2 regions of the Psychrobacter sp. Arc9 genome follow, and region 2 is predicted to be linked to the other one. Evidence: predicted binding sites of a transcription regulator. Region 2 holds the regulator's gene; the other holds the start of a gene.
What was found. The regulator PhoB, encoded in region 2, activates phosphate uptake and scavenging genes when phosphate is short. The targets are predictions, from matches to a motif close to TGTCATNAANCTGTCATAA.
Positions count from the first base shown of each region.

Region 1: pstS (phosphate ABC transporter substrate-binding protein PstS) is a predicted target of PhoB. The motif match lies at 18,299-18,317, and genes of this name have one in related genera.

Region 1 covers NZ_JASMRK010000012.1:34,831-55,372, forward strand. Annotated here, with positions in the region: gene pnp (polyribonucleotide nucleotidyltransferase) at 1-916, shown strand, start outside; gene QO187_RS08285 (hypothetical protein) at 1,036-1,599, opposite strand; gene QO187_RS08290 (hypothetical protein) at 1,634-2,182, opposite strand; gene QO187_RS08295 (YheV family putative metal-binding protein) at 2,325-2,582, opposite strand; gene QO187_RS08300 (M3 family metallopeptidase) at 2,583-4,793, opposite strand; gene QO187_RS08305 (hypothetical protein) at 5,290-6,402, shown strand; gene QO187_RS08310 (endonuclease/exonuclease/phosphatase family protein) at 6,611-7,366, shown strand; gene QO187_RS08315 (NADP-dependent oxidoreductase) at 7,553-8,584, shown strand; gene QO187_RS08320 (EcsC family protein) at 8,780-9,622, shown strand; gene QO187_RS08325 (alpha-ketoglutarate-dependent dioxygenase AlkB) at 9,655-10,272, opposite strand; gene QO187_RS08330 (alpha/beta fold hydrolase) at 10,293-11,183, opposite strand; gene QO187_RS08335 (ABC transporter ATP-binding protein) at 11,265-13,181, opposite strand; gene QO187_RS08340 (hypothetical protein) at 13,551-14,399, shown strand; gene QO187_RS08345 (fructose bisphosphate aldolase) at 14,576-15,466, shown strand; gene thiC (phosphomethylpyrimidine synthase ThiC) at 15,589-17,703, opposite strand; TPP riboswitch at 17,952-18,096, opposite strand; gene pstS (phosphate ABC transporter substrate-binding protein PstS) at 18,390-19,556, shown strand; gene pstC (phosphate ABC transporter permease subunit PstC) at 19,766-20,542, shown strand, end outside.
Region 2 covers NZ_JASMRK010000033.1:2,062-14,732, forward strand. Annotated here, with positions in the region: gene QO187_RS12595 (ParA family protein) at 1-24, opposite strand, end outside; gene QO187_RS12600 (DUF72 domain-containing protein) at 99-917, opposite strand; gene QO187_RS12605 (polyprenyl synthetase family protein) at 989-2,065, opposite strand; gene fadB (fatty acid oxidation complex subunit alpha FadB) at 2,933-5,092, shown strand; gene fadA (acetyl-CoA C-acyltransferase FadA) at 5,323-6,495, shown strand; gene QO187_RS12620 (isochorismatase family protein) at 6,781-7,356, shown strand; gene QO187_RS12625 (HD family hydrolase) at 7,597-8,226, shown strand; gene asd (archaetidylserine decarboxylase) at 8,321-9,157, opposite strand; gene dtd (D-aminoacyl-tRNA deacylase) at 9,432-9,884, shown strand; gene phoB (phosphate regulon transcriptional regulator PhoB) at 9,997-10,701, shown strand; gene phoR (phosphate regulon sensor histidine kinase PhoR) at 10,760-11,851, shown strand; gene QO187_RS12650 (M23 family metallopeptidase) at 11,959-12,549, opposite strand.

The sequences.
Region 1 (20,542 bases), on a different contig from region 2:
CCGTGAAGGTATTCCAAAACGTCGTGAAATCGGTCATGGTCGTCTAGCACGCCGCGGTGTACAAGCAATGTTGCCAGATAGTGAGCGTTTCCCGTATGTGATTCGTGTGGTATCAGAAATCACTGAATCTAACGGTTCATCTTCTATGGCTTCTGTTTGTGGCGCAAGCTTGGCATTGATGGACGCAGGCGTACCATTAAAAGCACCAGTTGCTGGTATCGCAATGGGTCTGGTTAAAGAAGGCGATCGTTTCGCTGTATTGTCAGATATCTTGGGTGATGAAGATCACCTAGGTGATATGGACTTTAAAGTAGCTGGTTCTAAAAACGGTATCACTGCACTTCAGATGGATATCAAAATCGAAGGTATTACCCCTGATATCATGGAGCAAGCGCTTAAACAAGCCCATGCAGGTCGTATCCATATCCTAGAAGCAATGAACCAAGTATTGCCTGAGAGCCGTACTGAAATCAATGCTCATGCACCAAACTACGCGGTTATCGAAATCAACCCGGACAAGATTCGTGACGTTATCGGTAAAGGCGGCGCAACTATCCGTCAGCTAACGGAAGAAACTGGCGCGGTTATCGATATTGATGACGCAGGTACTATCCGTATCTTTGGTGAAAACAAAGCAGCGACCAAGGCAGCTATCGGTAAAATCGAAGCACTCACTGCTGAAGTTGAAGTTGGTAAAACTTATGAAGGTACCGTTGCTCGTATCGTCGACTTCGGTGCATTTGTAAATGTCTTGCCAAACACTGATGGTCTAGTACATATTTCACAAATCGCAGAAGAGCGCGTAGAGAATGTGTCAGACTACCTAAAAGAAGGTCAGGTCGTTAAAGTACTTGTACAAGACGTTGACAACCGTGGTCGTATCAAACTAACTATGAAAGGTGTTGAGCAGAACTAATACTCAATATCTGATGTGGTTTAAATAAGAAAAAACCGCCTTGAAATGCTCGTTATGAGTATTCAAGGCGGTTTTTTTATGTGCTCAAAAAGACGATGACTGGCTAGCTAAAAGGCCATTTATAACTCAATGCTTTTAGGCAGGTGTATATCGATACGAAGTTTTGGTAGGTCTTGTAAATACTCAGTTAATAATGGCAAAGTAACAGCATGCCAGTCTAAAGGCAGAGTATCTGCTGTATTGCTTTCATTGGATACGATATCACGTGGTCTGCCTGAGATAAGTGGCCGCGCAAGCAATGCAACTCTGCGTATGCCTTGGTAACGTATAAGCGGCATTATTTGCTGTTGCAAATCAATCAAGGCAGCAGTCAGCCAACGTGTGCGCGCTGGATGATAAGGATGGTTTGATATCACAAGGTTGGCAATATAGTTTGGCTGGTTACCGTTACTACTGATACCAAGTCCGACCAGCTCACGTGTACGCTTATTAAGTAAGCAGCTACCAACATTCAGACTACCATCGCGGCACGCGCGATGATAGCGACTATAATTATCAGGAAATAGAGTTTTCGCTCGTGTGAGTACAGGATCTAAAACGATACCAGTATTGTTGACAGGTAAAACAAGCAACTGTGCATTGCTATTTAAAATAGAGGCATGTGTGAATTGCAAAATCGCCATCGTAAGCCTCTCTATAACCAAATCAAGTATACGGTTATTGAACCGTCGCTTTATTAGAGTCGTTTGCTTCTAACTGAGCAATTTGTTGTTCGAGTAGCGCAATTTGTTCTGCCTTCATATCAGTCAACTGCTTATTCATAGCCACTTGTTCAGCGGCTAACTTTTCTTGTTCGGCCAGTCGCTGACGTTCATCTTCTAAACGATCAATCTCTTCTTTCGCCAAGCTATCATTTTCTGGTAGCGGCGCATCTAATATAGCAGTAGGATTTGGTATCGCAGTACTGTCATTATTGGCTGCTCCAGAGTTTTCATCCATGAGCACACCGTCGTCAATCACAGAATCATCTGATACTTCTGAAGTGCTGTCTGTGACTGATTCTGTCTGTGATTGGTCAGTTACTGGTGCTGAAGTGGCGTTATCTGTAGGGAGTGTGGACTGAGTGCCAGACCTTCCTACGATAAGGTAGACAATGACGATAAGTAGCAATACTGAGATAAGTACTGCCAAAATTTTCTGACGTGTTTTAGTCTGTTTTTTCTTGGAAGCGCGGGTTGATGAAGGCCGGATGTTGTCTGGTTTCATATTATGATCGATTCATGTCAAGAATATAAGAAGCCATACTATAGCAAACTCAAAATAAAAAGCCTATCTATTGATAGATAGGCTTAATAGACCATTAAATAATAAAGTATTTAATCTGTTTTTAGTTGTGAAAACTAAATAACTAAGGCTTAAATTTTACAGTGCCGCTAGTGCCAGTTGCCATCGCATCACGAGCCATCTGATCTTCTAAATGGTTCTTTGCACTAATGGCATCAGGATCGGGGCGTTGCTCTGTGTGTCCGCACTGAGTGCATTCAATATACTCATCTGGGGCAGGGGTTACGATATTGACTTGCACGACCGCATCCATTTCCTGACATTTTGGACAACGCACCCCTGCTAAAAATCGGCGCTTAGGACTCGATGACTGATAACGCATTTAAATGACCTCGCGCGTCGTTTGAGTATTTGCCGCATCGATATTTTTAGCATCAGTGAAACCATTATGACGTAGCAAGGCATCGATACTGGCGCTACGACCGCGGAAGTTTTCAAAGTTGGTCTTCGCTGGGAAACTGCCGCCAACAGATAAGATAGATTCACGGAACGCTTTGCCTGTCGCTGGGTTGAAAATACCGTCTTCTTCAAACTTGCTAAACGCATCAGCTGACAGCAGTTCCGCCCATTTATATGAGTAATAGCCTGCAGCATAACCACCCGCGAATATATGACTAAAACCATTAGCAAAGCGGTTATAGTCAGGTGTTTGCATAACGGAGATATCATGACGGACAGTATTGAGCGTCTCTAAAATACCATCGTAACTTAGTGCTGGCGTATGAGCGTGAATGAGTAAATCAAATAGAGCAAACTCAATCTGACGCAGTGTTTGCATGCCGCTTTGAAAGTTTTTCACTGCTAGTAGTGCATCAAGTTTGTCTTTAGGTAATGGCTCACCAGTCTCAACGTGACTGCTGATAAGAGCGATACCTTCAGCGTCCCAAGCCCAGTTTTCCATAAACTGACTAGGAAGCTCGACCGCATCCCACTCGACGCCATTGACACCAGCGACATCGCCGACCGTGACTTGAGTCAATAAATGATGTAAGCCATGACCAAACTCGTGGAATAAGGTTAATACTTCATCATGGGTCAATAAACTAGGTTTGCCATCAAGTGCCGGCGTGAAATTACCAACCATAAAGCAAACGGGAAGCTGCTGATGGTTTTGTGCTTCATAGCTATAGCGAGATTGGAAACCACTCATCCATGCACCGCCACGCTTACCGCTACGTGCAAACAAGTCAAAGTAGAAGCCACCGAGCAAGCGATCATCAGCATCGAATAATTGATAAAAGCTTACATCGTCATGCCAGCGAGAGACTGAGTCACTTTCTACATCTTTATGGTTTTGCTCTTGTACTTTGATACCGTATAGACGCTCAACGATAGTAAACAAGCCATTAATCACTTTGGGTAATGGGAAATATGGACGAATTTCCTCTTGCGATAAGCTGAACTCACTTTGTTTTACCTTTTCAGCGATGTAAGCGCTATCCCACGGTTGCAATTCATCAATGCCATAATCACTAGCGTATTTCTGTAGCTGTGCCAAATCCGCTTTGGCAGCAGAGGTCGCTTGCGTTGCTAAGTCACGTAAGAATGTTTCAACTTCTAAGACGCTGTCTGCCATCTTGGTCGATAGCGATACTTCAGCATAATTTGCAAAACCAAGTAGCTTGGCTTTTTGCTCACGTAATGAGAGGATTTGACTCATATTGTCAGCGTTATTTAATGAGTTGCCTTTTGCATTGGTATGCGTATCAAACTCAGAGGCGCGTGTGACGTAAGCATGATACAGCTTCTCACGTAGGCTACGATCGTCCGCATGAGTCATGATCGCTAGATATACAGGAATATTTAAACTGGCCACATAGTAAGGAGTAGGAAGCGCATCTATATCAGCTTGGCTAAGGGCACCGCTAGCAAGCTCACGCGCTTTGTATTGCTCGCCTGCATCTGCCAATAGTGCCAAACCACTCTCTGTTAACCCCTTTAACTGAGAGTCTTCTAAAGGCAGGGCAAATGCTTGCGTCGCATCCAAGATATTGTCCGAAAAGGTTGCAGACAGGGTCGATAACTCACTTTGGATAGCGGCAAACTTTTCTTGCTCAGCTTGAGGTAATGCAACGCCTGATAACTCAAAGCTACGTAATGCCAGTTCGATTGCACGTGCACGAGCAGGCTCTAACGTAGCAAAGAAATCTGTGTCATTGACGATAGCTTGATAACGATTAAACAAAGGCTGATGTTGGCCCACTCGCGTACCGTAAGCAGATAGTTTTGGTAGCAGTTCATGGTGAACATGGCGAATCTCATCGTTGCTCATCACGCTATTGAGATGCGACAAAATACCCCAGCTACGATCTAATGCCAAATTGATATGGTCAAAGCTCATCACATCTGCTAAAGCTTGTTCAGCGCTTATTTTTTCAGCACTTGTTTTTTCAGCACTATCGCTTTCTACCACGGTTAAGGTATCTAAAAAAGCATTGGCAGCATCAATGGCATCAATTACTTGGTTTTGTAACGTATGTGGCGCAGTGTCGGTAAAATCGACAAGGCGTAAATCTGAAGGAGAAGGTGTCATATAGGTATCCGATATCAATGAATTATTATTAATCAAAATGAGAATGAAATAAATCTAGCTACTATGGAAATATACAGTGTGTTCTTATTTTATATATAGATTATATAAAAGATGGGTTCGTTTGGTAAAAATACAACCTAAGCACTTTTATACGATTCAAGTAATTAGGACAGTGCTAGCAATCTGAAGGTAAACATCGAGATTCTGATATTTAAATTCAACTTCTCAAGATAATTATCTGAATATGTAGCTATGTTCGTTAAGGCAGTTCTTTAACAATATAGAGTGCTCTACTTACAAAGCGCTATCATTTGCTTGCAAATTAACCCTACAGGGAGTGGGGTATAGCTGTTAGCATCAAGGTAATGGAATTTAAATATTATGCATCGACAGGATGCAAGAAAAACACGGATAGAAATTTCTACACTTATAAAAGTACATGAGTGAAGAAATACATAAAGTTAAAAATGAACGATAATAAAACAAGGAGCAATATATGAAAGCGACTCTTAAAAGTTTACGTGAAACTAAAGCTAACCCTGCAGTAAGTATCTTTGTTAAAACGTATCGTGAACATCCAGCTAATGAGCAAGATCCTATCGCTCTAAAAAATCAATTGAAAGTTGCCGAAGATCGTTTGACGAAGGAGTACGACAAACGCACAGCGACTACCATTCTAGATAATATTCAAAATAAAATCAGTGAGCTCAATCACAATTATAACCTCGATACGTTAGCTATATTTGCTAGTACAGATGATGTGCAAGTCATCCGTATGCCAATTGATACGACAGAGCGCGTTGTGATTTCAGATAGATTTGCTACGCGTGACTTGGTCCGTGATATGGCAAGTGCGGTTCATTATTATACGGTGGTCTTAACCCGTGACAATGCGCGTTTGATTGAAGCATCTAATGACCGCGTCGTGAGAGAGTTCGATAAAGATGACGATGCACAAAACAACATGGAGAACATTCAGTTCCCTGTCGAAAACAACGGACTATACACAACAGGCGACGGTGGCTCAGATCGTTCATCAAACAACGAAAGCAGTCACTTAAAAGAATTCTTTAACCAAGTCGATAAAAGCGTCCAAGAGTTATGGGGCGAGCATAAAATGCCTCTTGTGATAGTTGGTGATGCAAAAAATATTGGCTACTATAAAGAAGTCTGCGATCGTCCAGATAATATCATTGCTACAGTATCGAATGCGACCAATCTAGAAGATGGTAGTGCACAGCATATCGTTGACAGTGTGCAAGAAGCTGTAGAAGAGTATCGCACATCGCTGCACAAAGCTGCATTGGGTGAAATAGATAAAGCTCGCGGTGCGAATATGTTGCAGACTGACTTGCAGGAAGTATATCGAAGTGCTTTCCAAGGAGCTGGCGAGACACTTTATGTACGCCGTGGCTATATACAATCTGCTAAGATTGATGAAAAGGCACAAACGTTAAGCCCTGCCAATGATGCTACTACGGAAGGCATCACAGATGATGCAATCGGTGAAATCATCGAGCACGTCATTCACAATGGCGGCGAAGCTGTATTTATGCCACAAGATATCATGGGTGAAGATCAACCAATAGCGCTAGTAACTCGCTACTAATCTGACGATGCCACCTATGTGCGATATTCATTTATGAATCAGCCATTTATGAATTAGCCATTGATAATACATAGGTGTAATATGAGAGCATTGGTTCAATACGAGCCAGTGCTCTTTTTATGTCTGTCATTACCATCACTATGGATGCTATCGTAGCTGAGCTATTGATCTTTACTCCATAAATAATGAGCGTACAACTAACCAAACTATGACTACCACCTCTTTTGTTTTAACTAGCTACAACATCCATAAAGGCATGTCACCGCTGAATCGCCAAGTGAAGATGCAAGGTATTGCTCAGGCGCTAGAGTCTGTGGGTTCAGACGTCTTGTGCCTACAAGAAGTGCAGGGCCAAAACCTCAAGCGTAATATGCAATATAACGAGTACCCAGATCAATCACAGCATGAATGGTTTGGCGAATTTTTAGATTTGCAAAACAGTTACGGTAAAAACTCCGAATACGAAAACGGCCACCACGGCAATGCAGTATTGAGTCGCTTCCCGCTAGACCCCAAACACAATGTAAATATTACGGTCAACAAGCTTGAGCAGCGCGGTGTCTTGCACTGTGAGGTAAAACCTGTCGGTTGGGAGATGCCAGTTGTCGTATTGTGTGCACATTTGAACTTGTTTGAGCGCGATCGTATCAAGCAGTATCAAGCGATTAGTGACTATGTGCGAAATGAGATTGCGCCGGATCAACCACTTATCTTAGCAGGCGATTTTAATGATTGGAAAAAGATGTCTTGTGACAAACTGGCGTCAGATCTCGGTATGATAGAAGCGTTCAAACATTGTCATGGCAAGCTGTTGCCAACCTTTCCCGCAAAACTGCCAGTACTCAGCTTAGATCGTATCTATGTGCGCAATTTGCTTGTGAAGGATGCTTGGGTACACACTGGAAAACCTTGGTCATCGCTATCAGATCATCTGCCCATTAGCGCAGAGCTGATGTTGCCCTAATACCTAACTATAATAATTCGTCTAAATGTATTATATTGGCAATCTATCGATATATGAACAATTGTCTTTATTGATCATATTATTAATTAACTATGTTCTCGATTGAAAGTGATATTAACAGCACAACGTTTCAATAAAATGAATAACAAGTACAGCCTAATAAACAAAATATAAGGATATTCTACGATGGCAACAACGTCTACTACTGATAATAATCAACAAGCTAACCACAATATACCTAAGACACAGCACGCCGTACTCATACGCGAGTTCGGTGAGCCTGAAGTAATGAAATATCAAGATGGTGCTGATGTCCCTGAGCTACAGGACGACCAAGTACTGGTAAAAATTGCCTATGCTGGGATTAACCCTGTCGATTATAAAACTCGCCAAGGTAAAGGCTGGGGTGCGGAAAACATTCGCAAAGACAAGTTTGAGAATGATCAGCCAGCTATTTTAGGGTTCGATGTATCAGGCGAAGTAGTCAGCAGTAATAGCGACGAGTTTGCTGTTGGCGATAGAGTAGCGGCTTTGACCTTTAGCGGTGGTGGCTATGCGCAATACGTGGCAGTAGATGCCAAGTTGCTTGCGAAAGTACCAGACAATGTCAGCTTAGAGCAGGCGGGTGCTTTACCTTGTATTGGACAAACGGCGCTACAATTTGTAGATTTTGCTGATATAAAAACAGGCGAGCATGTGGTAATTAATGCACCAGCAGGCGGTGTCGGTCATTTACTAATCCAATTGCTCATGAATAAGGTGGCGCAAGATAACATCAAGGTGACGGTAATTTGCTCGCCAGAAAAGTACGCCAAGCTTGATGAATTGATAGACGTATCTAAGCTGGCGGGCTGGATAGATTATACCAAAGATGAAGACTTCCCTGACCTACAAGCCGACGTGCTACTTGATTTAGTCGGTGATGAAGCAGGTGTCCGCGCGCTTAGCGTGCTCAAGTCAGGCGCTCGAGTGAATGTATTACCAACTATCTGGGTTGATAAGCTCAAAGAAGCCGGTCAGCAAAAAGACTTAGCAGTAGCAGGCTATAAAGCGCAGCGTAGTGGTCAAGATATGGCGCGTGTTTTACAGGAGGTGGCCGATGGTAAGCTAACTTTAAAAATTCAAAAAACCTATCCACTCTCAGAAGTCGTTGCAGCGCACCACGAGCTACAAAAAGGCGATGCTTTTGGCAAGATTGTCTTAGCGGCAGCTGAGTGAATGTCAAGATTGCCCAAGTATTAGGTAGTGTTCGATAGGATTTATTAGTAAAGGGATGTCTGTTGAAACGCAGTAAACTTAACTGATGATTTAACAAATCATACAAAAGTTTTATTTTGGACAACAGAACGTCCCTGTAGTCTTCGCTGATTTATCATAGGATAGAAAGCGAACGATACTAAGAAAGGGAATAATATGACTATCAATGAAAAAACAGATGACCACATTGCTTATGAATCCAAAGTCCGTGCAGAAATAGAAGCATGGAAGAACCCTGATAAAGGGATTTTGGATAAGACGCTCTCAGTGCTTAATACCCCTGTGGTAGCAGCCGGTGATGCGTTAATGGAGGCTCCACAATTTGGCGATTCTCTAAAAAAAGCAACTGAAGAAACGATTAGTGCTTTGAGTGATGCAGCCAATTGGACACTGGACACTCAAGACGTTATTGATAGCTATCAAGAGGCAGCAGATATTAACGACTTCTCTATCAAAACGCTGTCTGACATCAAAAGTCTACCCATTGCTGTTATAGATAAACAAGTTAAGCTTTTTAAGAGCAAATATGTAGCGCTAACCAGTGCGCAAGGGGTGACTACGGGGGTTGTAGGCTGGGCAGGTATCCCTGCTGATGTCGTTGGGCTTATTACAGCTAACCTACGAGCGATTGGAGAATATGCAACGTACTATGGCTTTGATATCAATGATGAAGGCGAACAGTTATTTGCTATGTCTTTGTTGGCTGTAGCAACTTCTGCCTCTGTTGAAGAGCGTAAAGCGGCGTTAGATGACACTCATGCGATGATTAAAGATCCAGAAACTCAAGCATTCAATCAGATTAATGAAGAAGTTATGTCTCGTGTACTGCGTCAGACAGCGACTAAAGTAGCCACTAACATCGTTAAGACAAAAGCGGCGCAAATTATTCCAGCGGTAGGCGCAGTGGTCGCAGGTGGTGTTAATGCTAGCTACACTGCCAATGTTTGTGAAGCTGCTTATCAGTGTTACCGTGAGCGTTTTTTGGACCGTCTCGCGTAAGAATTAGATGACTCGTTAAGTCAGCGATAGTATCAAGATGTAAGCATATGCCGAAACGTTAGACTGATTCGCCCAGCATCGACCGTCTTTGTCTTAGTAATCGTATGCTTCCAAAAGGTTTGTGTATCACCATGCATCACAACGAGCTGACCAGACTCAAGATAAAGTTCAACTTTGTCTTGAGTTTTTTTATGCTTAAAAACAAATTTTCGTGTGGCACCAAGCGATAAGGAGGCGATGACTGGTTGATGACCGAGTTCTTTTTCGTCATCAGCGTGATAGCCCATACCATCAGCGCCAGAAGGATAGTAATTAAGCAGGCAGGTGTTGAAATTGGCAGTGACGCCAATCTCTGCTAAAGCTTGCTCAATTCTCTGTTTCACGTGAAACACTTTATCTGTCCATGGAACGGTTTGCCGCACATGCCCCGAGTATTGATAATTGGCATCTTCGTCTCCCATCCAAACGATTTGCCGAGTGGTTATATGGGTCTTACCAAATAACGTCACGATATCTGATTGCCAAGGTAGCTCATTTAGTAGAGTGTGATAAAGGGCAGTGGCATCGTCGATAATCACGCCTAAATCATTCACCTTACCATCATAGGGTAGTAAGTTATCCGTGGGTGCAGAAGCAAAGAGGTCAGTCATAATTTAGTCGTTGTAAATCCTTATTTACTGCTTTGATAGTGCTCGTTGATAATTTGAGCGCATAGTTCAGGCGCTTCCATTGGCAATAGATGACCATAATCTGACAGCGAAATAAGACTGCTATCTGGGACAAATTTTTTCCATTGCTTGCGTACTTTGTCATTGATGAACAGGGTAGGCTTGCCTGTAATCAACGTGTAGGGACAGCGTAGTTTTTTAAGGGCAGCATCGATATGAGGTGCGCCAAAATAATTGGCCAGCTCTTGTTCTGGTGCAAACATAAGCGTATAGCTACCATCTGTGTTTTTGCTCAGGCTTTGTTCAGCAAATACTTGCAAGTGCTCATCGCTGATACGTTTATAAGCACGCTGCGCACGTAGGCTCTCGTAATAACTATGGGTACTTGGCCAAGTAGATTGCTTAGTTAAGGTGCTTTTGAAAGGCTCGCGGCTCAGTAGGACAGAGCGTGGCAAAAGGTTATATAAGGTGGCTTGGTGTTTGGTAAATGTGACTGGCTCGATCAAGTATAACTGTGAAAATAGCTCTGGACGTTTGGCAGCTGCCATCGCTGTAGCCGTAGCCCCTTGCGAATGACCAATACCTATGACAGGCTTATTTTGGGTCTTTTCTAAAAACTCAATCAGCATATCAGCATCTTGCTCGCGCGTCAGACGACGGCTCTGCGGCTTATCATACCAGTAGCCACGTAGGGCAAGTGAGCTGATATCAAACTCAGTGGCTAGCTTACTTAATAGCGGTGTATAAGTGCCAACGGTAAAACTATTACCACTATAAAAATGTGCTGGCGCGCGGGGAGTAGAGCTGAAATCTAACGGCTGATTAAACTGGCTAAGGTCATAATAGCGTGCCTGTTTTCCGCCAAGATTAATGCGGTTTGTGAATGCTTCCATAAAATAAACACTTCCTTGTGACTTATTTTGAGTGATTTTTTTGTAGTTTGTCTTCTTATGATTGAGCTGACTTAACAAGTCCTAGTTATCTTCACCTAAGAAGCCACCGCTTTGACGTTGCCACAGTCGAGCGTAGACACCATTCAATGCCAATAGTTCATCATGACTACCTTGCTCAATAATACGGCCTTGATGCATAACGACCAGTCTATCCAGTGCGGCAATAGTAGACAAGCGATGGGCAATAGCAATAACGGTCTTGCCGGTCATGATGTCATTTAAGCTTTCGGTAATAGCATATTCAATCTCAGAATCTAACGCACTGGTGGCTTCATCTAAAAGTAAAATCGGCGCATTTTTTAGCATAACACGTGAGATAGCAATACGCTGACGTTGACCGCCAGATAGTTTGACTCCGCGTTCACCCACTTGGGTATCAAGTCCTGTATTGCCTTTATCATCGTACAGATCTTTGATGAAATCCCATGCCTGAGCTTGTTTGGCAGCGATCATAATCTCTTCATCAGTAGCATCAGGACGACCATAGGCGATATTTTCACGTACAGTACGATGTAGCAACGAGGTATCTTGAGTCACCATACCAATCTGTTGACGCAACGATTCTTGTGTGACCGCATCAATAGCTTGACCATCAATCAGAATCTTACCGCTATCGACATCAAAAAAGCGCAGTAACAGATTGACCAAGGTCGATTTACCAGCACCTGAACGCCCAACCAAACCAATCTTTTCACCCGGCTTAATATCTAAGTGGAAGTTGTCCAACAGTTTGATATATGAGTTAGGAGCGCGCTTAGCGATGTTGGTACTATCAATAGGCTCGCTAGTTTGGTCATTGTCTTCTTCGTCATTTTCATAACTGAAGTCAACATGGTCGAACACGATACGCCCGTCCGTAACGGCTAGGGCTGGCGCATCAGGTTTATCAATGATTGTCTGCGGTGCTGACAACGTACGCATACCATCTTGAACTGTACCGATACTCTCAAACAAACTGGCTGTCTGCCACATAATCCAACGCGTCAAACCATTTAGACGCAACGCCATAGCAGTCGCAGCAGCAATGGCGCCAACACCAACTGCGCCTTGTTGCCACAAGTACAATCCAATACCCGCGGTACTACTGACCAAGATCACACTGATAAGATGGGTCGATACTTCTAAATAGCTGACCCAGCGCATCTGCGCATGTACCGTACCTAAGAATTGTCCCATGGCATTTTTGGCATAGCCTAGCTCACGACGAGAATGGCTAAATAGCTTAACGGTCATGATATTGGCATAAGCATCAGTGATTCGTCCTGTCATCAAGGCACGGGCATCCGCTTGCACAATCGCTGTTTGTTTAAGCTTAGGGATAAAGTACCAAATGGTAATGGCAACCAAGACCAGCCAAATGACAAATGGAATGAGTAGTAAGCTGTCTAAATTAAACAAAATCACCCCTGAGGTGATAAAGTAGACAGAGACATACATAAACATATCGGTGACGGTCATTACGGTATCGCGTACTGCTAGGGCTGTCTGCATTACCTTAGCTGAGACACGACCCGAAAACTCATCCTGATAAAACTGCATGGATTGCCCAAGCATTCGCTGATGAAACCGCCAGCGCATCTGCATAGGAAACACGCCCTGCAAGGTCTGAAAATGGATAAATGATGACAAGGCGATCCACAATGGGCTCACTATCATGACAGCGAGCATGATGAGTAGCATATCGCCTTTTTCTACCCATAAGTTTTGCGGCGTATAAACGCCCAACCAATCGACGATATTACCTATCCAAGCAAACAGCATGGCCTCGTAGATACCGATACCAGCGGACAAAATCATAAAGATTAGTAGCCAGCCGCGTAGGCCATTGGTACATGCCCACAAAAACTTCAGCATGCCATCGCGAGGTGATGGCAATGGCATAGGTGTATCTGGAAAGGCGGGTAGGCGGTTTTCGAAAAAGCGAAATAGAGCATTCATAGGCAGTAATAAAACATCAATAGCAGTACGTCAAGATGAACGAGAGGACTCGTTATCTAGAATCTTTACTTTTGTGATTGGGATTAGGTGCTATTTTAGCAAAATTACTAATCATACCTGCATGCTAATTGTAATTTGCTTAAGAATAGCTATGTTTTGAAAGCTTCAGTTATAACCATAATAAATAGATTGCTGTAGAAAACATATTTTGTTACATTCTACACCTAAATTTATTTATGGTTTAAATATTGCTTTTATAAGCATGATTTCATTGCAAAAATCAGCTGATTAGCAGGGGTTTTATTTAATGGTTTTTATTAATATACGAACAGTAATAACTCAACATTGAAGTTCAAAAGGTAGTAGTGAATGATGTATTTAATAATAGCGGTGCTATGTAGCGTCGCCGTCTCCATACTTTTGAAAATATTGCGCCAGAAAAATATAGATATTCGTCAGACCATCGTGGCAGGCTATCCTGTGGCTTTTTTACTGACTTGGGTATTACTAAAACCTGATATAGGGGCCATACATGCGCTTGATAGCGCTTGGGGCATCATCATCGCGCTTGGGATACTATTACCTGCCGTATTTATCATTCTGGGACGGGCTATTGAAGCGGTGGGGATGGTAGCAACCGACGCCTCTCAGCGCTTATCACTTATCATTCCTATCGTAGCGGCTTTTTTGCTATTCGGTGAGGTGCTGACTGGTACACGTATACTTGGATTGGCGTTAGGATTTTTGGCATTAGGTGCACTTGTCTATCGACCACAGTATAACGATATTACTCGCCAAGCAAAGCATACGCCACTGTGGTTATTCGGGGTATGGGCAGGCTACGGCATTATTGATATTTTGTTCAAACAAGTTGCCAAACAAGGAGCAGCTTTTCCATTGACTCTACTGGTTAGCTTCGGCGTAGCAGGTTTATTGCTTCTAATCTATTTACTTATCACACGGGTACGTTGGCAAAAACAAGCGCTTATGACAGGCTTGCTGCTTGGTGCACTAAACATGGGCAATATCTACGCCTATGTACGGGCACACCAAGTGCTGCATGATTCTCCTAGCATCGTCTTTACTGGTATGAATGTCGGTGTTATTGCCGTAGCGACATTGATTGGCGTAGGTGTATTTAAAGAGCAGTTAAACCGTATCAATATAGTAGGCTTAGTATTGGCAGTCTGCTGTGTAGGGGTACTATTTTTGGCGTAATGCGCATTGTCTAAAAGTATTGGTTTCATGATTTTTTGGCTATATTGTCACGTATCCTATATAGGCATACAAATCATCCTATGATAAGGTTATCTACAAATAACACGGCTTGTATGGAATAAAAAAGCTTAGTTTATGATATTTAATTTAACCAATAAAAATAGGATGCAGGCTCAATGGAATACGATAAGCAATTACAGCGTATAAAAAATAGTTCAGGTTTTATTGCTGCTCTTGATCAAAGTGGTGGCAGCACACCAAAAGCGTTAGAGACTTATGGTGTCAGCAGCGATGCTTATGATAATGATGAGGCCATGTTTGATTTGGTTCATGAAATGCGTGCTCGTATTATGACGTGTGACTGTTTTGATAGTGATCGTGTACTTGGTGCAATTTTGTTTGAAGACACTATGGAGCGCGAAGTCAATGGTAAGTCGACGGCCAATTACCTATGGGAAGATAAAAATATCGTACCATTTTTAAAGGTAGACAAAGGTCTGGCTGAGCAAATGAGCGGCGTACAAATTATGAAGCCAATCCCGAATCTAGATCTATTATTAGACAAAGCAAAAAACTATCCCGTATTCGGTACTAAAATGCGCTCAGTCATCTATGAGCCAAATGTCGATGGTATCGAGCTTGTGGTACAGCAGCAGTTTGATGTGGCTAAGCAAATTATTTCAAAAGGTTTGATGCCTATCGTCGAGCCAGAGGTCAATATTGAAAGCACTCAAAAGCATGAGTGCGAGTTACTGTTGAAGACAGATATACTGCGCAATCTGGAACGCTTAAGTGACGAACATCAAGTGATGCTCAAGCTGACGTTACCAGAAGAGGCAGGGTTTTATCAGGAGCTGATTGACCATCCTAAAGTGTTAAAAGTTGTGGCGTTATCTGGTGGTTATAGTCGTAGCGATGCTTGTGCCAAGCTTAAACAAAACCCAGGTATGATTGCGAGCTTCTCGCGTGCCTTTACTGAAGGCTTGAGTAAGCAACAAAGTGATAGCGAGTTTGCTGAAACCATTAATACGTCAATTGAAGAGATTTATGAAGCGTCGAAAGTGTAAACGTAGTAAATAAAAACTCGCACATAAATCATGAGTAAATAAGCAAAAAAGCCCTACTAGATAAGTGTGCAAATACTTAAATAGTAGGGCTTTTCTTATTTCAAAAGCATAGGTTATTAACACTACACCTCTTTATATAACTGGCGTCCTTCGTTGTTATATTTCTTAGTCATCTCCGCCATGCCTTGGCGAATTTCCTCAGCAGTGGCTTCACCAACTTGTCCAACGAGCTCTGTATCTACCTCTTTGATTAGATGACCAGCGTCAGTTAAGTCGCCTGTTTGCGGCGTTACTTTTTGGTTGGCAGCAGCTTTATCTAGTCCTGCTGCATATTCACGCACGTTTTGAGTGATTTTCATTGAACAAAACTTAGGGCCACACATGGAGCAAAAGTGTGCCGATTTGTGTGCGTCTTTTGGCAACGTCTCATCATGATATTCACGTGCAGTATCAGGATCGAGCGCTAGGTTGAACTGATCATCCCAGCGGAATTCGAAACGGGCTTTAGATAGCGCGTTGTCACGTGCTTGTGCTCCTGGATGACCTTTAGCAAGGTCAGCAGCGTGTGCAGCGATTTTATAAGTAATAATGCCGTCTTTGACGTCTTTTTTATTTGGCAAGCCTAAGTGTTCTTTTGGCGTGACATAGCATAGCATCGCTGTACCAAACCAACCAATCATCGCAGCTCCGATGGCGCTAGTGATATGGTCATAGCCTGGAGCGATGTCTGTCGTTAATGGCCCTAAAGTATAGAAAGGCGCGTCAGCACATAGCTCAAGCTGCAAGTCCATGTTTTCTTTGATGCGGTTCATCGCGACGTGTCCAGGGCCTTCGATCATTACCTGTACATCGTGCTCCCATGCCACTTTGGTCAATTCACCAAGCGTACGTAGCTCACCGAACTGCGCTTCATCATTGGCATCTTGCAAGCAACCAGGGCGTAGGCCATCACCTAGACTAAATGCTACATCGTACTGTTTCATAATCTCGCAGATGTCTTCGAAATGCGTATATAAAAAGCTTTCCTTGTGATGGGCTAAACACCACTGCGCCATGATAGAGCCGCCGCGTGAGACGATACCTGTCAGACGTTTTGCGGTGAGCGGCACATAGCGTAATAGCACGCCAGCGTGAATAGTAAAGTAATCTACGCCTTGCTCTGCTTGCTCGATCAACGTATCACGGAATATCTCCCATGTAAGATCTTCAGCGACGCCATCGACTTTTTCTAATGCTTGATAAATCGGTACCGTACCAATCGGCACAGGAGAGTTACGGATTAGCCATTCACGGGTTTCATGAATGTGATTGCCCGTTGATAAATCCATGATGGTATCCGCACCCCAACGTGTTGCCCACGTCATTTTAGATACTTCTTCATCGATAGACGAGCCCAGCGCTGAGTTACCGATATTGGCATTGATTTTCACCAAGAAATTGCGCCCGATGATCATCGGCTCAGATTCAGGGTGGTTGATGTTGTTTGGAATAATTGCGCGTCCAGCCGCCACTTCATCACGGACAAATTCAGGGGTGATGATTTGAGGCGTATTGGCACCGAAGCTTTCGCCATCGTGTTGACGCATATCGGTCAGTTCATGCTGCTTTTGCGTTTCGCGTATGGCGATATATTCCATCTCAGGGGTGATGATGCCTCGGCGCGCGTAGTACATTTGCGTGACGTTCTGTCCTGCTTTGGCGCGACGCGGTTTATCAATATGGGCAAATCTAAGGTTAGCAGTGCTGATATCACGCGCACGCGCTTGTCCGTATGAGCTAGATAGGCCGCTTAATTGCTCGGTATCATTGCGTTCCGCGATCCAGCTTTCACGCAACTTTGGCAATCCACGTGTTAGGTCGATATCGACATTAGGGTCGGTATATACACCTGAGGTGTCATACACATAAAACGGTGGATTATGCTCACCGTCTTTATCTCCCGTACCGCCTACAGGTGTATCAGCCAAGCTGATTTCACGCATCGGTACTTGGATGTCAGGTCTTGAGCCTTCGAGATAGACTTTTCTTGAGGCGGGTAAAATACGGTGCAAGTCGCGCGCATCTTCTTCGAAACGGGCATCACTTGCGGCACGGTGAGCAGGGGTTTTTAACGCATCTGCTTTTTTATCTGCTTTGACTTTGGTCGTGTCAGCAGCATTTGAAGCAAGCGTTGAGTTGTCGGCTGGGTTATGCGTTTGGGCTTTCGGTGCAATTGAGGTAGTGTCTGCAGTAGTCATATGCTGTCCTAGCGTGTTGGTTTTTGAATAAAATCAACACCGCCAGTATCTGCGGGGGTAGGCATCCATCATCTAGACAAATTTATATCATGAACCCACAACTTCGACCAAAAAGTATCGTCGCGCATGGTGATCATCAAATATTGGACGCAGCTTTATATCATCTCTTCTTATCTGTTTATGCATTACGCATATTAAGACAATAGTGACGATAAAAATGTATTTCTACGCGCCCTTTGTCATAAATAACAAAGTGCTTAAGACTTCCCTGCGTCGGTACTAACCGCATCAGGTTCGGCGGGTGATCTCTCAGCGAATGTATCAAGGCGACTACTTTGATAAAGCAAGTTTAATAAAGTGAGCCAAAAATACACCGCACCCCGAGTCTGTCAGTGTTGTAAATCAGCCTTCATACTAACAAAATTCTCTACCAACGGCTAATAGTATTTGGATACAAATATTCTGTGTCAAACACACGGTTCAATATTTTCGTGAATAATTTTTTTGAGTGTTGATAGATGAGGGTACTTAGTATTACTAGGTTGTAGACAAATTGTTCAAATATTATGTAAAGCGAATGAAGGATTCTAGAAGTTGTCATTAAACTGTCATAAAGATTTGGCAAGATAACACGCATATCACAAGCAATGCTTTTTTATACCGTTGTTAAACTTCAGGAGTCCTACATGCGTTATTCGTTATTAGCAGTGGCCGTCAGTTGTACATTAATGCTTACGGCGTGTAATAAGTCAACAGATACGGCGGAGCCAACTGCTGATACTAGCAGTAGCGCTGTGACAACAGCTGAAACAACCTCTCAGACAGCATCTTCTGCTACGTCAGATTTTAAATCTGCTGAAAATATCGCTATGAATATTACAGGTGCAGGTGCGTCATTCCCGCAGCCTATCTATGCGAAATGGTCATATGACTACAATGCTGCGACCGGCGGCCAAGTCAACTATCAGTCGATTGGTTCATCTGGTGGTATCAAACAAATCCAGTCAAAGACAGTAGACTTTGGTGCTTCTGATGCACCGATGACGCCTGAAGAGTTAGACGAAGCAGGTTTGATTCAGTTCCCAACAGTCATCGGTGGTGTTGTACCAATCGTCAACATTGATGGCGTTGAGCCTGGTGCACTGAAGCTAGACGGCACAACGTTGGCTGATATCTATTTGGGTAAAATCAGTAACTGGAATGACCCTGCGATTAAGGCGATGAACCCAGATTTGACCTTGCCAGATGCCCCAATCACAACAGTATTCCGCTCAGATGGTTCAGGTACGACGTTTAACTTTACTGACTATCTTGCCAAGGTTTCACCAGACTGGAAAGACACCGTTGGTGTTGATAAAACCGTCAAATGGCCGACTTCTGCTACTGGTGCAGGCGGTAAAGGTAACGAAGGCGTATCAAGCTACGTCAACCGTATGAAAAACTCTATCGGTTATGTTGAGTATGCTTACGCTAAGCAGAATAAGATGTCACATACTGCGCTGAAAAACGCAGCTGGTAACATCGTACAGCCATCTGCTGAGACGTTTGCTGCGGCAGGTGATATCGATTGGTCACAACAAGAAGGCTTTTATAAGGTCATCACCAACTCTGAAACTGACCAAGCATGGCCTATCGCTGCTGCGACCTTTATCTTGGTACATAAGCAACCAGAAAATCCTCAGCAAGTCGCTGGCGTGTTGAACTTCTTTGACTGGGCTTATACCCAAGGTGATGACAGCGCCATGGAATTAGACTACGTACCATTCTCTGATACGGCAGTAGCCTTGTTTAAAGAGAAGTGGAACGAAGTGAAAGGTAGTGATGGACAGCCTGTCTACAAGCCAGCTCAGTAATTTGTTTCTGCTAAATACTATTTAGCAACCGACAAGTTATCCTCTCGAATAACTATTCTCCGGTAGTTATTTGAGAGGTTTTAACACAGCAAATTTGATGAATACATCTCGATAAATATGCTTACATATCCCATTTAAGTTTGTTGTGTTAAAACCTGAGATACATCTTTTTAATATTTCGATTCATCCCATTCAATGCTGAGACACTTATGACAGACTTAAGGTCCCAACTGGCTAAACAAAAACGTTACGACGCTTTATTTGTCAACTCTACTAAAGCGTTTGCCATACTCGTCCTCCTATCTTTAGGGGGCATTTTGGTGTCTCTAATTGTTGGAGCATGGCCGAGTATTCAAGAGTTTGGTTTGGGATTTTATACCAGTAATAACTGGGATACAGTCGCCAATGAATACGGGGCATTAGCGCCTATTTACGGCACCTTAGTCACGTCATTTATCGCTATTGTTATCGCGGTTCCAGTCAGTTTCGGTATTGCGATATTTTTAACCGAGATGTGCCCTAAGTTCCTCAAAAAACCACTTGGTATCGCCATTGAGTTGTTGGCTGGTATCCCATCTATCATTTATGGTATGTGGGGATTATTCGTATTTGCGCCATTTTTTGGTGATCACATTCAGCCATGGTTTATTGAGCACGTCGGCCCTCTGCCTATTGTCGGTAAGCTGTTTGCAGGTGCGCCTATGGGACTGGGTATGTTTACCGCCTCCCTAGTACTTGCCATTATGATCATACCGTTCATCGCCGCTACTATGCGCGATGTTTTCTCTGTCGTACCAGACTTACTGAAAGAGTCAGCATATGGCATGGGCGCGACGACTTGGGAAGTCATGTTCAAGATTATCTTGCCTTATACCAAAGCTGGTGTCGTTGGTGGCGTAATTTTGGGTCTTGGTCGTGCATTGGGTGAGACGATGGCAGTTACTTTCTTGATTGGTAATGCGTTTAATATCAGTCCAAGCCTATTC
Region 2 (12,671 bases):
ATTGAACATAGCTATAGCTATCATATTTTTCCTTTATATATAAAGAGTGATTATTAATATATTTATATCGTAGCTGTTTATTTATTAGGGTTTGAACTTCACAAAACATTAAACCCAAACTTACCCAGCGCTTCTCTCAGCATCGCAATATTATAATAAGCGTGTGCATTGACGGTGTTTTGAAAGAAAATATAGAGCGTATCAAAATGCTGACGCTGATTAGCAATCGCTTGTGCCCAGTACTGCATCTCAGCTTCGCTATAGAGATAATCATGGCGATCAGCTGCGCTCATCGCATCCCACCAGTTTAGGTTATTGCCATGCATGCGCAGATAGCCAGTGCGTTCGGTAAATATCAATCGTGACGGTGGTAATCCGCTGACCTTTGGGTAATCAATGCTACACCAAATGAGACTTTGCTGTACAAAACTATCGACCACTTGCGGCGTGTGCCAAGCGTTATGACGAAACTCAATGGTGAGTGGGTAGTCTTGAAACCAACTGACAAGCTCTGCTAGATATAGTCGATGCTCGCGAGTACGATCAAAGCCATGTGGGAACTGAAGTAGTAAAGGCGCTAAAGCATTTGCTTCGATAAGTGGAGATAAGGCGTTTAGAAATGCTTGTGCGTGCTCGGCAGTGCCTTTGCGAGCGTGGGTAAAGTCTTGATGCAGTTTGACAGCGAACTTCAACTCGCTTTCAGCTTGTACATAAGCTTTATCAACCATACCAGCAAAGGCTTTTTGCCCGATGGGCGCATAGAATGTGCTGTTGATTTCGACTGCGCCATATTGCTTGGCATATTCACGTAAGAAATCGGTTTTTCTGGTGCCGGTGGGATACAGCGTACCGAGCAAGTCGGTGTCGCTATAGCCGCCAGTGCCGAGGTAAACGCGCGGGGTAGGGGAACTGTCCATGTTGACCACTCACTGCCGTTTTGAATAATAAAATTTACTAAGATATCTACTTTCGACTGCTATTTGACAAGCTACTTTTTACGCGACCAGAGCCATTCAATCAGTGCCAGTAGTGCATCATTATCTGTGCCAACGGTATCTTCATTGTCGCTAAGCTCACGACTATGTAGTTCATGAGAAATGGCTGCACGCCCGTCATTAAACAATGATTGCGCATAGCTGGTCGCGTCATCGACACCCATTAGTTTTACATAGGTAGATTTGTCTAGTTTTTCATCACTACCCGCAGGCTTACCAAGTGTATCTGTCGTCATGGTGACGTCTAGCACATCGTCTTGGACTTGAAAGGCGAGACCGATATATTGCGCGCATTCTTGCAATGCCATGCGCTGTGGGGCCGTTGCACCAGCACAGACGCCGCCCATGAGCATCGCCGCTTCAATCAATGCCCCTGTCTTATCACGGTGAATGGCTTCTAAATCATCCTGTGCAATATTGGCACTGGCTTCGGCATTGAGGTCTAGCATTTGACCTGACACCATGCGTCTGGCGCGCGGCGCAAATATTGCCATAAGCTGACTTGCGATATTTGCATCGAATGGCGCAAAGGTTGGCATCTCCGCGGTTAGTACTTCAAAGGCTAGTGTCTGCAATACATCTCCTGCCAGCAGAGCCGTCGCTTCATCAAAGGCGATATGAGCCGTCGGCTGACCACGGCGCAGCTCATCATCATCCATACAGGGCAAATCATCATGCACTAACGAATAAGTATGCAATAGCTCTACCGCCAATGCAGCACGGCGCGACATATCATAGTCTGAGTCGTTTTCTAGTAGCGTGTCCAGATCAGCATCGAGAGTATCGATATCATCATTAGGTTCGTCTGTACGTTCATTATTACTGTTATTAATACTGGCAAAAGCGCTGGCAACCATCAGTGGGCGTACCAGTTTGCCTTGACCCGTCATGACATAGCGGCAAGCATCTACCAGCGGGCTAGGGAGCTTGGCATAAGCAAACAAGACTTCGATATCTTGCGCCAATTGCGCACGCACAGCACCATGGAATTGCTCAGTGCTTTGAAAAGAGACAAAGTTAGAAGGGATAAAGCCAGTAGAGGTAGTACTAGAAGTAAGGGAAACAGTCATAATCCAACCATTTATCAGAGATACAGTAAAACTTATTAGGGATAAGGAAAAAACGCTATTAGTGTAGCATGATAGGTCATATCGCTTATGTGACACACGGTATCAATTGATTGTTTTTTGCATTTTTCTACCGAAGTTTATTTAAAAACAGTGCAATCTTAGCTGCAATACAGCGACAAGATTTTGTTACGGATGGATGATGTCACTCTCTGGTTGAATATGTTCTGATAAAAGAGCAAGCTAGGCTGGCACGTTAATCTTATTACCGTCGAAAAGTGGTACTGAATAGCCATTATTGAATAGCCATCACTGACCAAGTAGCATTTATTAAGTAGCGCTAACGGACTGTCATTCCAAAGATGTCGTGCATGAAGTCAACAACACGAAATAAATCTAAATTAACAATTCAGTATACATTTATTCACTAAAACACTTTTAGCGTAAGGTAAATGCCTGTAAGTGATTTAAGAGTGACTTGCGAGTATGGTATTAGCTTGTGACAGTTAGGGGCATAATCCCCTACACTAATTGATGTGAAAATGGTCTGATGGTGACCCTACTGGGTTTTTTCTCAAGATGTTCAATCGTCGATACCGAGTGTTAGACCAAGTCTCAGTCAATATTTTGAACATCAGTACCTGCAACAGCAGTATATAAATGAAGCGTCATATGATGTCATGCAAGAGACGCAAAATACGTGCATCATGATGAGCGCTGGATAATAAAGACATCTTCACTTGTGAGCTGGTTATATGTTTGTCTTTATAACATGACAAGCGCACAGTGCTATTACCCATTTTACTAACAGTAACTGGCTATTTATTTTAATTCAAAACGTAGCTTTCGTTATATAGAAAGGAGTTTCAAATGGTATACCAAGGAAATCGCATCACGGTGACAATGCTAGAGGATGGCATCGCCAACATGCAGTACAACGCCGAAAATGAGAGCGTGAACAAATTTGATGCCGAAACCAACAAACAGTTTGGTGAAGCAGTTAGTGCGTTAGAAAAAGCCGACAACGTAAAAGGTCTTATCGTTACTTCAGCTAAAGGCGTGTTTATCGCTGGTGCTGATATCACAGAATTCGTCGGTTCTTTCAAAAAATCAGAAAGCGAGATCAAAGATTGGGTCGTTCATGTTAATGACGCTTTCAATCGTTTTGAAGACCTGCCATTCCCTAAAGTTGCGGCTATCAATGGCGCGGCAATGGGCGGCGGTTGTGAAATGACTTTGGTTTGTGAATACCGTGTCATGAGTGACAAAGCGATCATCGGTTTGCCAGAAACTCAGCTAGGTATCTTCCCAGGTTTTGGCGGTACAGTTCGTAGTACACGTATCATCGGTATCGATAACGCACTTGAGCTGATCGCGACTGGTAGCCCAAAGAAAGCATTGGCAGCATTGAAGCTGGGCTTGGTTGACGCGACTGTACCTGCTGATGACTTGCAAGATGCAGCAATTGATCTAGTTAAAAAATGTATCTCAGGTGAGCTTGATTGGAAAGCAAAACGTGAAGAGAAACTGGCTCCAGTTAAGCTAAACCAGCTTGAGCAAGCAATGGCATTCAACAGTGCCAAAGGTGCTATTTTCGCTAAAGCCAATCCTAAGCAATACCCAGCACCAGCGCTAGCAATCGAAGCCATTGAAAAACACGTTAATTTACCACGTGACAAAGCAATCGAAGTCGAAGCGGCTGGTTTTGCTAAAGCGGCTAAAACCCCACAAGCAGAAAGCTTGGTTGGTCTGTTCTTAAACGATCAGTTGGTTAAGAAGTTAGCAAAACAGCACAGCAAAATAGCACATGAAATCAATGAAGCCGCTGTATTAGGCGCTGGTATCATGGGTGGCGGTATTGCTTATCAAGCGGCCAGTAAAGGCTTGCCAATCATCATGAAAGACATCAAGTCTGAGCAATTAGACCTTGGTATGGGCGAAGCCAGCAAGTTACTTGGTAAAATGGTCGATCGCGGCAAGATGACCCCAGCAAAAATGGGTGAAACCTTAAGCCGTATCCGTCCTACTTTGAACTACGGTGACTTTGCTGAGACTGACATCGTTATCGAAGCAGTCGTAGAAAATCCAAACGTGAAGCGTGCGGTACTAAAAGAAGTAGAAGGCTTGGTAAAAGACGATTGTATCCTAGCGTCAAACACCTCGACTATCTCTATTACGTTCCTAGCAGAAGCGCTTGAGCGTCCAGAAAACTTCGTCGGTATGCATTTCTTCAACCCAGTACATCGTATGCCATTGGTCGAAGTTATCCGCGGTGAGAAATCATCTGAAGAAGCCATCGCGACTACTGTTGCACTTGCTTCTAAAATGGGTAAAGTGCCCGTAGTGGTTAATGACTGCCCAGGTTTCTTGGTAAACCGTGTATTGTTCCCATACTTTGGCGCGTTTGACTTGCTACTGAAGCAAGGTGCTGACTTTGCTCATGTCGATAAAGTTATGGAAAAATTCGGCTGGCCAATGGGCCCTGCATACCTAATCGACGTAGTCGGTCTAGATACAGGTGTACATGGCGCAGCAGTGATGGCTGATGGCTTCCCTGATCGCATGAAGCCTGATTATAAAGGTGCTATCCAGCATCTATATGACAATGAGCGTCTAGGTCAGAAAAACGGCATCGGTTTCTATAAATACGAAATGGACAAGCGCGGCAAGCCAAAGAAAGTTGCTGATGAAGCCACTTACGAGTTGCTAAAAGCCACAACTGACAGTGAAAAGCAAACGTTTGATGATCAAGCAATCATCGATCGCACTATGATTGCCTTCTGCAACGAAACCGTTCGCTGCCTAGAAGACAACATCGTAAGCACACCAAGCGAGGCCGACATGGCGATGATCATGGGCGTAGGTTTCCCGCCATTCCGTGGTGGCCCTTGCCGTTATGTCGACCAAATGGGTCTAGATAACTACTTGGCACTATGTGAAAAATACGCACATCTTGGCAAAGCTTATGAAGCGCCACAAAAGATTCGCGACATGGCAGCCGCAGGCGAGACTTTTTACGCAACAGCGTAATAGTCAGTCATTACTAGGATGAAGTGCAGTACGTTTGCTATTTTGCATGAAAGCAATTGAGACATGAATCGTCTCCAATAGCGAACGTACGATTATAGTTGGTTCAGTTTAATGCTAGTACGAGGGAATCAAGCGCAAATGTACCTATTGTACTTTGAGCGGGATTAACAAGGTAATAGTCGTAAATTGGGCTGACTACACTGACAATAAAAATTGAAAAGGAATATGGTATGACAACTTTAAGTCCAAAAGATGTGGTCATCGTAGATGGCGTGCGCTCGGCAATGGGCAAAACCAAAAACGGTATGTTCCGTCATGTACGTGCTGACAGCATGTCAGCGGAACTAGTACGTGCGCTAGTAGAACGTAATGACTTTGATACCAATGATATCGAAGACATTATCTGGGGTTGTGTCAACCAGACGCTAGAGCAAGGATTGAACATCGGTCGTAACATCGGTTTGCTAGCTGGTATCCCAAAGACTGCTGGTGGCCAAACGGTTAACCGTCTATGTGGTTCTTCTATGCAGGCGCTACATACTGCTGCTGCACAAATCATGACCAACCAAGGTGATGTATTCATCATCGGTGGTGTTGAGCACATGGGTCACGTAGGCATGATGCACGGTGTTGATTTGAACCCTGCTGCTTCTAAGCATTATGCAAAAGCGTCAAACATGATGGGCTTGACTGCTGAAATGCTAGGCCGTATGAACAACATCACGCGCGAAGAGCAAGACGCGTTTGGTCTTGAGTCACATCGCCGTGCATGGGCTGCAACTACTGAAGGTCGTTTTGACAATGAAATCATCGGTATCGAAGGTCATGATGCTGCTGGTCGTCTGCAACTATGTACGGTTGATGAAGTGATTCGTCCAGACGCAACGATGGAGCAAATGCAAAAGCTACGTCCAGCGTTTGATCCAAAAGGCGGTACAGTAACAGCGGCAACCTCATCTGCATTATCTGACGGTGCGTCAGCGATGCTAGTAATGAGCGCACAAAAAGCCAAAGATCTAGGTCTAAAGCCACGTGCTCGTATTCGTAGTATGGCTGTGGCTGGTTGTGATGCTGCTATCATGGGTTATGGTCCTGTACCTGCTACCCAAAAAGCATTGAAGCGTGCTGGCATGAGCATCGATGATATGCAAACCATCGAGCTAAACGAAGCATTTGCTGCTCAAGGTCTATCGGTATTAAAAGGTCTAAACCTATCTGATAAGCAAGATATCGTTAACATCAACGGTGGTGCCATTGCTCTAGGTCATCCACTAGGATGTTCAGGTGCTCGTATCACAGTGACATTGCTAAACGCAATGGAGCAGTCAGATACTGAAATCGGTCTAGCGACGATGTGTATTGGTCTTGGCCAAGGTATCGCTACTATTATTGAGCGTGTTTAATCTTATTTATATAAACAAGATTATTTGAACACTTAATAAGTAGCTACTCGCTAACGAAAAACCTCTAGTCATAACGGCTAGAGGTTTTTTTATGGGTCAAATTAATAGTTGGTAAGCTAATAGATCACAGAGTCGAAAAACACAGTATTACGGCGATTAAAAATTATCTCCATTGACGCATTCATGAAACTATGACTAAATAAGAGGAAGATGAACCATGGCACTGTTTATGATAATTCTAAAATAGTTTTTAGTTGCAACTGTCAGCCGTACAAGGAGTGTACTATGTCTACTATGATTAATGATCGCACCTATCGAATCGCTCGTGAGAATACCCAAGCAATGATTGTTGATGTGCAAGAGCGCTTAACGCCGCATATCTATGATCACGAAAACATTGTCAAAAAAACCGTTACCTTGATTAAAGGGCTGCAAGCGCTCAATATTCCAATCATGCTCAATGAACAATATAAAAAAGGCTTGGGCGATACCTTGCCAGAGCTGCGCAACATACTCGAAGGAGACAATGCCAAGAGCTTTGAAAAGGTCACGTTTAGTGCCTGTGATAACAACGATTCATGGCACCATCTAGCCCAACAGAATCGTAGTACCGTGTTGCTTTTTGGTGCTGAAGCTCATGTTTGTATTATGCAGACGGCACTGGATTTATTGGATAATGGTATGCAGCCTGTCATTATTGGTGACGCGGTGGGTTCTCGTTTTCCTTATGACAAAAAGCAAGCAATTCGTCGTATTCGCCGTGCAGGTGGGGTGATTAGTACTGTCGAATCAATCTTATTTGAGCTGTGCCGTAGCAGCGAAGATCCTGCGTTTAAAACCATCATTAATTTGATTAAGTAGGTGGTTTAAGCCTTAGGTGCTTAAAAACTTGGATAAATAGGGATTTAATTTAACCATTTATTTTCTAACTTAGAATAGATAGCGCTTGGTAAGATAAGCGCTATTTTTTTGATAGCGATAATAGTCTTTTAATCATTACTAGATATCAAACTAATTATAATACCTTTAGCAATGAAACTTAAAATCGCTAGAACTTATAACCGTTAAAACCAATAATTAGAGAAAACCAGAGAAAAAATAATGTCGCAAGTCAGTTCTATATCACTCACTCATTCCGAAGCTACTTCACATATCCAAATCGATGATGTCACTCATTTCTTATTAGAGTTAGATGCGCTCAAACGAGTGAATCGCCGCAGCTATGTGACACAGACTACTCGCAAAGAAAACTCTGCCGAACACTCTTGGCATCTAGCGATGGCATGTTGGTCGATTGCTGAATTATTTGCGCTAGACGTCAATCATGAAAAGTTGCTGAAGATGGCGTTGGTTCATGATTTGGGTGAGATTGATGCGGGGGATACTTTTTTATATGCTGATACGCGTACTGATGCACACGTCGAAGAGCGTGCAGGCATTGCCAGATTGCAACGTGAGCGAGGCAATGGCATTAGTGATTTGAGTGAGGTTTGGGAAGCGCAGGAAACAGGAAGTGGCAAAGAAAGTCAGTTGCTCAGAGTGGTTGATCGCTTATTGCCGTTTTTACTCAATCTAAATACCGATGGTAAAACGTGGATTGAGCTTGGTGTTACGCGCTCGCAAGTGGTGGGTGCGCATGCATTTATCAAAGACAGTTTCCCTCCTATCCATGACTGGCTATCACATAATATTGCATACGCAACTCAGCAAGGTTGGCTGATTGACGCATAAATCTGCATAAGTAACAGACATAAAAAAAGACCAATAAAGCATTATGATTTACGCTTAACTGGGCTGATATTTTCAGTACTCTTATACAGGCGTGTTATTGAGCATTTGCCATTCCTAGCAATTGACCCATTTGCACGACGCTATTGGCTTGCATACTATCTAGCCAGTCAGCCTTTGCCGCTTTTGGTAATACCACGATAGCCGTTGAGCCTAAATAGAAGCGTCCAAGCTCTTCGCCTGCTGCAAACTGCATATCGTGATCCGCTTCCTGTATATCATCCGTGCGGGTAATCTTGCCTGTCGCGACGGTTTCGATACCAGCGACAATCATAGCACCAACCATCACAACAGCTGCTTTGCCATACTTTGTATCAAACATACAGACCAGACGCTCATTACGCGCAAACAAGTCTGGCACGTTAGCCGCCGTAGTATTGTTGACCGAAAACAGGGTGCCAGGCACATAGCGAGTCTTAGTCAATGTGCCAGTAAACGGCATATGCACACGGTGATAATTGCTAGGTGCTAAGTAGATAGTTGCAAAACTACCATCAGCGAAATAACTGCCATCTTCACTATCAGCAAGTAGTTGGCCGACATCATAGTGACGACCTTTTGCCTGTAGTAGTTTATGGTCTTCGATTTGTCCTAGCTGAGAGATAATACCGTCCGCAGGACTTACGATACCGTTTGCCGTGGCGTCGATAGTACGAGCATCTTCTTTTAACTCACGGGTAAAAAAGTCATTAAAACTTTCATAAGCGTTGAGGCTTTGGCGTTCGTACTCGTCTAAGCTGATATTATAAGCTTTGGCAAAGCTACGGATAAAGGTGCGTTTGACATAAGGGTGGCGACTGGCGGCCAAACGTCCAGCGACTTTACTGAGCTTTTGCTGCGGCACAAGCTGTTGTAAGGTGGTAAATACATTCATAATAAGGCTACCAAAATAAGGTGTAATGTAATAGGGGCGCGTTGGAAATTCGACCATGGCACTGACAGCGGCTAAAATTGCGCCATACTACGTTGTAAATCTAGATAAGGCGCGAGCATTATCGTCGTTTTACGTCTTGTCTGGAACAGTTTTAGCGATCTGCAGTACCTATTTCTGAATATCAAACACGCCCTAATAATAGTTAAGTTAATGACGGTATTTTATCATGGACAGCATATTATTGTATGGCCATAATCTGTTAAGGAATTAGTAAATGAAAGCACTCATACAACGGGTGAAGCACGCTAGTGTGGTCGTCGATCAACAGTGTATCGGTGAGATTGGGCATGGGGTATTGGCATATATTGGCTTAGGGCATGAAGATGATTTTGCCGCTGCCCAGCGTATGATTGACAAAATATTGACCTATCGCATTTTTGAAAATGACGAAGATCCTGCCAAATTTGGTAAACTGGATAAAAACGTTCAGCAGGTCGGTGGTGGGCTATTATTAGTTTCACAATTCACCTTGATGGCAAAAACAGACAAAGGTCGCCGACCAGACTTTGGTGGTGCGATGGCACCTGCTGCGGCGCAAGCGTTATTTGAACAACTGGTCGATTATGCCAAAACTAAGCATCCAAATGTGGCAACTGGTCAGTTTGGTGCGGATATGCAAGTGTCGAGCGTCAATGATGGGCCGCTTAATTTTTTACTAGAAATCTGATTTTAGAGTGTCATCAAGCTGTCATAATTAATCCGTTTAATAGGTAGAGACTGGTGAGTATATATCGCCTTTTTACATGCTAGATTTTGTCCGCTAACACCGAGAATGTCCTATGTATAATGAGCAAATTTTGATTGTTGAAGATGAGCCTGCGATTCGTGAAATGGTTGTCATGACGCTAGAGATGGCTGGGTTTGATAGCTTGCAAGCAGCTGACGTGTCAGAGGCGCATCAGCAAGTGGTCGATCATAGACCGTCACTGATACTGTTAGATTGGATGTTGCCGGGTGACAAGAGCGGTGTGGATTTTTGTCGCATGCTCAAAAACGACGAGCTACTCTCTGAAATACCAGTCATTATGCTAACGGCAAAAAGCGAAGAAGATAGTAAGGTGCACGGTCTTGATGCAGGCGCAGATGATTATATGACCAAACCTTTTTCGACTCGTGAGCTGATTTCTAGAATCAAAGCCGTACTACGCCGCAGTAGCGCGATGAGCAGCGATAAACCTATCGAAATTGGACAGTTAAGTTTAGATACCAAGAGTCAGCGCGTGACAGCTGCAGGTAAAATCGTTGATGTTGGGCCTACAGAGTATCGCCTATTAGCATTTTTTATGAGTCACCCTGAGCGCGCCTATACACGAACGCAGCTGCTCGATCAGGTATGGGGCGGCAATGTATATATCGAAGACCGAACCATTGATGTGCATATCAAACGTCTACGTAAATTACTACGACCTTATGACTGTGATACATTGATACAGACGGTACGTGGAACAGGCTACCGATTTTCTAGCCTGATTGAGCCAAGTTAATCTTGTACAAATAATGCCGCAGCAATATAAAGGCCGCGGATAGTGGTAAGGATAAAAAATGGACAAGATAGCGCCAGCACAGAGTGAGCAATCAGCTCTATTAGAGCAAATATCTACTCAAAGTACAGCTGAGCAACTCAAAAAAATCGGCAGTGCACTACGAGCCTTGCGCGATGCAGTGATTTTGCTCAACAATCATGATGGACTAGAATGGTGGAATCAGGCGGCACAAGACTTATTGCTGCTACAGCCAGAAGATAAAGGTCAAAATATTTTTGACTTTATTACTGTACCTGAGTTCCGCCAGTATTATGAAGGTACAACGATACCTAACGACGGCGTCCATATAGAATCATGGCGAGATCCTAGTCGCTACTTAAAGTGCGAACTAACGCCTTTCGGTGATGAAAAATTGCTGTTTGTATATGACGTGACCCGCCTGCGGCACTTAGAGCAAATGCGTCAGGATTTTGTGGCGAATGTCTCGCATGAGCTTAGGACACCATTGACGGTAATGATGGGCTACCTAGAAAATTTCTCCGATCAGCCAGATATGCCGCCGCAATGGCGGCGCGGTTTTGAGCTGATGACACAGCAAACAGCCCGTATGAATAGAATCGTGAACGACTTGCTGCTACTGTCTAAGATTGAAATCGAAGAATCACACGAGCTGCATTACATAGATATGACTAAGCTACTAACCAATATCTACGACGATGCACAAGCGTACAACCAAGCGTACAAACACATCATTCATTTGCATATAGATACGTACGATGGGCTGTACGGATCAGAGATGTACTTGAATAGTGCGCTATCCAATCTAGTAATCAATGCCATCAAATATACACCAAAAGGTGGCAATATCACTATCAGCTGGACAAGGACGTCTGATGGCTGCCGTTTCGCGGTCGAAGATGATGGGATCGGTATTGCGTCAGAGCATATCGCCCGTTTGACAGAACGTTTCTATCGTATCGACAAAGGTCGCAGTCGTGCGACAGGTGGTACGGGGTTGGGATTAGCGATTGTAAAGCACGTATTACACCAGCACGAAGCACAATTGCAAATCGATTCAGTAGAAGGGGAAGGATCGACATTTAGTGTGGTATTTCCTTCAAACTACGTCAGATCCGTCACAGCCAATTAATATAATTTCTGGCTTATATTAGCGTTGGTTTTTCGGCTTCGATCTTTTGGTTAATACAAACTTAGCACTACTTCAAATTAGGTTAACGACATACCTTTCTGTATTCGCTAATCCTTTTGCAAAAGTGGATAAGGGTTGACCGCACTGCCATTAATATAGATACCATAGTGTACATGTGTCGGTGTTCCTTTTGCATTACCGCTATCACCCACATAACCTATCACGTCGCCCTGATTGACCCAGTCATTGGGGGAGATGTCAGCATAGTCCTCTAGATGAGCGTAGTAATGTCCTGCGCCACCAGGCCCTACCACCACGACTACGCGCCCACCTAATGTGTTCTCACCAACTTTGCTTACTACGCCTTGTGTGGTCGACTGCACAGGAGTGTTGCGCGGCGCAAAGATATCAATGCCTTCGTGGGAGCGGCCTTGGCTACGTGCCGCGCCCCAAGTGTCTGTCAGGTTTCGTTCTGGTAGTGGACTGGGCAAGCTGTTTTCTGTCGGCAGCTCTTGTTGCAATAGACTCAATTGTTGCCATTTGGCAACCACAAATGATTGCGTTTGTTGACTGATACTGGGTAGCAGTTTATCAAAGACAAATAACAGTGCTAGTAATACGATAGCCTTAATCAGTAGGCTTATTAAACGACTAAAAAAAGAAGGTCTGGGAGGCTGGTTGTTTCCATCTGCTAGCATTGATGTCTCATATATATTTTATGTCATTTGAGATTTTATTATAAAAGCTTCGTCTGATAACGTATGTATCGCATTGTTATCTATCGTTTTTACCCCCATAGATATTCTTATGGTTAAGGATA